Regions from separate parts of the Bacillus sp. GbtcB14 genome, predicted to be linked through region 1. Evidence: predicted binding sites of a transcription regulator. Region 1 holds the regulator's gene; the other holds the start of a gene.
The links. Region 1 encodes Rex, which represses fermentation and respiration genes when NADH is low (regulators of the CRP and FNR family bind a similar motif). Its sites were predicted from a motif close to TTGTGAAATATTTCACAA; they were not measured.
Positions count from the first base shown of each region.

Region 2: the regulator Rex is predicted to act here: its motif matches at 1,845-1,862, upstream of KVT31_RS13145 (L-lactate dehydrogenase).

Region 1 covers NZ_JAGXJT010000027.1:4,113-7,324, forward strand. The annotation lists gene KVT31_RS28800 (ABC-F family ATP-binding cassette domain-containing protein) at 1-1,109, opposite strand, end outside; gene KVT31_RS28805 (redox-sensing transcriptional repressor Rex) at 1,297-1,926, shown strand; gene KVT31_RS28810 (YdiK family protein) at 1,956-2,147, opposite strand; gene KVT31_RS28815 (CPBP family intramembrane glutamic endopeptidase) at 2,144-2,893, opposite strand.
Region 2 covers NZ_JAGXJT010000004.1:97,823-101,034, forward strand. The annotation lists gene KVT31_RS13140 (PTS sugar transporter subunit IIC) at 1-780, opposite strand, end outside; gene KVT31_RS13145 (L-lactate dehydrogenase) at 803-1,753, opposite strand; gene KVT31_RS13150 (spore coat protein) at 2,000-2,248, opposite strand; gene KVT31_RS13155 (hypothetical protein) at 2,262-2,447, opposite strand; gene KVT31_RS13160 (hypothetical protein) at 2,584-2,832, shown strand; gene KVT31_RS13165 (hypothetical protein) at 2,922-3,212, shown strand, end outside.

The DNA.
Region 1 (3,212 bases):
GATTTCCCAATTCCGTTTGGACCAACTAAAGCAACGCTATCCCCGCGAGTTAAGCGCATAGTTACATGTTCAATAATAGGATCCTCATCATAGCCGATAGTTGCATCCTTTACTTGTAAAACATCATTTCCACTTTGTTTTTCGATATCGAAGTGGAAGGATGCTGACTTAGAATCACCTAATGGTCTAGTCAATAATTCCATTCTATCTAATTGTTTACGACGGCTTTGCGCACGTTTTGTCGTAGATGCGCGAGCTATATTTTTTTGAACGAAATCCTCAAGCTTAGCGATTTCATCTTGTTGTTTTTCATAACGTTTCATGTCTTGCTCGTATAATGCTGATTTTAAGTCTAAATATTTACTGTAGTTACCAACAAATCGTCTGCTTTCTTTATTCGAAATTTCATATACTTGTGTAACGAGTTTATCTAAGAAATAACGGTCATGAGAAACGATTAGTATTGCGCCAGGATAGCCTTGTAAATATTGTTCAAGCCATGTCAATGTTTCGATGTCTAAATGGTTTGTAGGCTCGTCCAAAATAAGTAGGTCTGGTTTCGTTAATAATAATTTACCGAGAGCTAATCTTGTTTTTTGTCCACCGCTTAATGTAGAAATCGTCGTCTGGTGCGTTTCAACTGGGAAGCCAAGACCACTTAAAATCGAGCGAATATCTGCTTCGTACTGATATCCACCTTGATCTTTATAATCTAATTGTAATTGGTCATAGTCAGCTAATAATCTTTCATATGTAGCCTCGTTTGAAAAGTTTTCTTCTTTTCCCATCTCTTGCTCTAGCCTTCGAAGTTTTGTCTCCATTTGTTGCAAGTGTGTAAAGACGGTTAACATTTCATCCCAAATTGTTAAAGACGTTTCTAACCCGGTATTCTGAGCTAAATATCCGATTGAGACATCTTTCGGTTTTATAATTTCGCCACCATCATGGGATAGCTCACCAGCTATTATTTTTAATAATGTAGATTTTCCGGCTCCATTTCGTCCGACTAATGCGATACGATCTTTCGTTTGAACTTCTAATTTTATGTTTGCAAGAATCGTTTCTGCACCGTATAATTTCGTAAGCGCGTTTACTTGTAATAAAATCAATGTTTTCACCTCAAATAATTTCTTAACTTTGCCATGTTTATATTTCTCAATCATACTAAAAATAGTGTATAGTTTAAAATAAAGAGAGAATACTTCTTCTCTTTATTATACAGGGAAATTCATGAGTGCTAAACTTCTGTATTTGATTCAAGTATATGAATAAAGATAGGAAGAGAGGAGAGGTTATATGGATCAGCAAAAAATTCCACAGGCCACTGCCAAACGATTGCCTCTATACTATCGATTTATCCAAAACTTATCTCTTTCTGGTAAGCAACGTGTTTCATCAGCCGAATTGAGCGAAGCGGTAAAAGTTGATTCCGCAACGATTCGAAGAGATTTTTCATATTTTGGAGCGTTAGGGAAAAAAGGTTATGGATATAACGTAAATTATTTATTATCATTTTTCCGTGAAACACTCGACCAAGATGATATAACACGTGTAGCGCTTATTGGAGTAGGTAATTTAGGGACCGCTTTCTTACATTATAATTTCACGAAAAACAATAATACAAAAATTGAAATGGCGTTTGATGTTAGTGAAGAGAAAGTCGGGACAGAAATCGGGGGCATTCCTGTATATCATTTAGATGAATTAGAAGAACGTTTATCAACTGATATACAAGTGGCAATATTAACAGTACCCGCTACAGTAGCACAATCTGTAGCAGATAGATTGGCAGAAACGAATGTGCATGGTATTTTAAATTTCACACCAGCACGCTTAAATGTGTCAGACAATATAAGAATTCATCATATTGATTTAGCAGTAGAGCTACAAACACTGGTTTACTTTTTGAAGAATTATCCACAATAAAACGCAGAGGAAGCAACCTCTGCGTTTTATTATTGTTTTTTCTTTGTGAATTTAACTAAGATAAGGCGAAGTGCCAAATTAAAATCAATTGTTGCCATAACTGCGAATAGTATTGTCCACATATTCCAGATTGTATCTGTTACGTTCGTAATGGCGAAGCGTGTAAAGATACATCCTAGAAGGAAGTACAATGCAGCCATGAACAATGGTGAGTTTCTCATACTAAAAATCCTCCGATAAAGCCTTGCATTTTTTCAGCTTCTTTAATCATTTCTTGAATTTGTTCATTGCTCATTAAAACTTGAGCAACTGCAACTAATGTATTCATTGCGACATGAGCTGCGATAGGGACGATAATACGCTTCGTTTTTACATATAAAAAGGCGAATACGAGTCCCATAGAAGTGTATACCAATAAGTGAGTGAAATCAAAATGAATTGCTGCGAATACGAGAGAACTAATGATAGCAGCAATAAAGAAGTTAAACTTCTTATAAAGTGTACCAAATAAAATTTTTCTAAATACGATTTCTTCCAAAATAGGTCCTATTATAGAGATGACGATAAGGAACCAAGGTGTCGTTCTAGCGATATCCATAAGTCTCGCTGTATTTTCTGATCCAGGTTTAATTCCTAATACACGCATTTCTATCATACCGGCAATACTTTGTGAGAAAAATGCTAGGAAGAACCCGATAAAAATCCAACCAATCGTAGCTGGAACAGTAGAGCGCGTTGTATCTAAACGTCTGTCACGAATATCTGTTCTAAGTAACCAAAGTACGATACATAATGCAATAAAGAAGCTAATGATTGCCCAGTGGCCAGTTATGAGTTGAAATTTCTCTTCTCTAGTAAATCCCCTGTTATCATAAAGTCCAGTTTTCAGCAGAAGTGGTAATCCAGCAATGGATGATAACTGCATTAAAATGTATGTAACGATAACCCACCAATATTGTTTTTTCAAATGGTTTAACCATCCTTTCTAACTCTAGTGTATGAGATAAGGTAGGATAACATGTAAGTATGCTACCTACGATATAAACCTCACTTAAATTATGTTTTTTTCGTAAATCCTTATTTGAAATTATAATAGAAGACAGGAGAAAGTTGTGTGTGTAGCGAAAACAACTTAGGGTGTCCTTTCATATTGTAACATACGAGTAGTGGAAACAACGATTCATATAGTAAAGGTAGAAGAAGAGGGACTCTATATAGAAAAGTGTATAGCTTAATTTGCGAAAAAATTATGATTTTTTTACTTGCAAAAGAAATTGAGATTATTT
Region 2 (3,212 bases), on a different contig from region 1:
AACTATAGCACTGGCGACGACAGTTGGGACGAGAATCATCGGATTTTTAGTGATATTTGGCAACTGCACTTTCGGAGTACAAAGCGCCTGAGCTAATATGCCACCTAAATTATTTTCTTTCGCTGAAATAACAGAGAATCCGATAAACTGAGCAACGCAGCCGGCAAGAGCAGCACCACCTGCAACACCGTCTAAGCTAAGTGCGATCGCTAACGCAGCTGATGAAGCTGGAGAGATAAGTAATAGTCCCCAAACTACTGCTATCACGATAGAAGCGATAAACGGGCTACCAGCTGAACTATCTTTAATGAATGCTCCAACTGTATTTAAAACCGGACTAATATTTTGTGCTAACCAAATACCTACTAAACCGGAACCTAATATTGCCGCAAATGGGACGAGCATCATATCTAATGCAGTTTTTCCACTTAAACGTTTACCAATATATACAGCTAAAGTTGCTGTTAATAATGCACCGATTGGCTCACCTGTTTTAATGATTAGACCTGCTTCAGTAATTGAAATGGATCCGGCACCAATCGCTCCAGCTACCATAGCCGAGAAGATTACAAGACCGTTTGCACCAAGCATAAAAGCAATTCCGGCACCAATGGCTGGTGCCATAAGTGATTTTGCAACAACTCCGATTGTAATAAGCAATGGAATATCAACAATTCTTCCTATATTTTCGATTAGTAAACCAATTCCAAGGGATACGAAAATACCTTGCGCGATTCCAGCTGACGCTTTAAATACACGAGACATTATATATTCCTTCATTTGTTTCACCTTCTCCTATAAGTTAGTAACCAATTGTTTTCATATAATCACGTAAAATATCGTTTGATTTTGCGAATCGAGATTCTTCAACCTCTGTTAAGTTTAGTTCTACAACTTCTTTCATACCATCTCTAGTAATAATAGCTGGCACTCCTGTACAAATATCATACTCACCGTACTCACCATCTAAAATAGCTGATACAGCAATGACACGGTGATCATCGTTAAAGATTGAACTCGCAATATATGCTAGAGAGTTTCCGATTCCGTAATAAGTAGTTCCTTTACGTTTATAAATTTCCCATCCAGCTTTTGCAGTCTTCTCAACGATTTCATCTAAATCTATTTCACCAAATTGGTCTTTTTTCTCTTCTAAAATTTGCAAAATTGGTTTTCCACCAACAGTTACGTGTGACCAAGCAACCATTTGAGAATCACCATGTTCTCCTAATGAATACCCATGAATACTACGAGGATCTACATGTAACATTTCAGATAAAATTGTTCTTAAGCGAGAAGAATCTAGCGATGTACCAGTACCGATCACACGATTTCTAGGTAATCCAGATAATTTCCACACTTCATATGTAATAATATCAACTGGGTTCGATGCAAGTAAGAAAATACCATCAAATCCACTTTCCATTACGCCGCCAACAACGCTCTCCATAATCTTTGCGCTTGCTCCTAAAGTATCTAAACGACTTTGCCCTGGTTTTGGTGCTGGTCCTGCTGTAATAATAACAATGTCCATATCTTTGCAGTCTTCATAGCTTCCTGCATATACTTTTGTTCTTGTATTTGTAAAGTTAATGCAGTGTGATAAATCCATTGCTTCCCCAACTGCACGTTCATGATTTATATCAATTAATAATAGCTCTTCGCAAATGCCTTGATTGACAATGGAATATGCACAACTTGATCCAACTAATCCAGTACCGATAATTGCAATTTTTCTTGTATTTCGTTTCATGGCAATCTCTCCTAATTGATCATATAATCTATTTCTTTTGTTCTTTACACTCCTAATTATAGAGATTCCCACGATAGAAACCATGGATACTTTGTGAAATATTGAGCAAACTTTTGTCCTTTTTGTGAATTGTTATATTCCATTTTCGTCATATTTGTTACAACTGGAAAAATATTTATTATATATTTATTGACATGCCCAAAACAAAAAAAACGAGCGACTTCATTCGCTCGTTTCTTGATTCCATTATTCCGCACTTAATTGGCTTTTTAATTGTTGTACAATCATTGGATTAGCAGGTGCTGCCGGTTTGTAATAACTCTTTTGCTTTGCGTATTCATACATATTACGTTGACGCATCTCATCTTGATTACGAATTTGAATTAACGTTTGATGTAATTGTTCATTATCAGACTGAGAAATATAATTTGCATAACTTGTTAAACTTGCATTTAACCCTGCTAAATAATCATTTACCATATCTTTTTCATTCATGTTCCGCTTCCTCCTATCCTAGGAAAGTCATTAATTGCTGTTTCGTATTTCGTGCATCTTGCGCATCCTTTTGTAGCATTTGTTTCAACTCTGGATCTGTACACGTCTGTGCATACTGCTCCAACTTGTTAATAATTGTTGCATGTCCACCAATTAAATGACGTAAGTTTTCTACTTCAAGCTCTGTTAAGTTTTGCATAGAATACTCCTACCTTTCTTCTTTCATTCTTCTTTAGTATTCGGTTCTTTTTAAATCGTATTCATTAAAAAGCTTTCTTACATTTCAAATCAATCACATCTATTTATAAATGACGTTTACAAATACAGAAATGAAAATGATATTAGTTGAAGCAGCTATGGCAGGTCCATATGCATTATACGCTTGCTTTGTTGGATTATCATTTATTACTGGTTCACCTGTAGGTGGAGCTATTATGGTTGTTTTAGGTGCGCTAGGACTTCCTAAATTCGCTTCTATTTGCCAAACTATTATAAGAGCATATGCTGCTGATAAAGGTGTTAATGTTGAAATAGGATTAGATGGAGTAATTCCATATATTACTGCAAGTGTTGCAAGACACTAATATTTGAATTGGAGATGATAATACGTGGGTTTCGAGAAAAAAGTAAAAACATATTAAATGTAATAAGCAACTTAGGGATTTTTGGCTTTATGTTTTTGTTTGGCGGTATGTATACATATGTTTATTTTTATGGAACAGCCTTACTCGAAACATTTATTATGCTATTTATCGAAAATGCACTTTTAGTCATACAGTATTATTTTATGAGGAAGTTAGATTTTAAAGAGAGACTTCTTGAAATTTTAATTGTAATTGCTACCAATATCATTTCATTTTTTATTATTCAACAAAATGTAGCATTAATAGCTATTGTTATAGCTGTTGCTACTGCATCATGTATATTAATAAACCGTAAAAAAATAGAAAAACTATATACACAC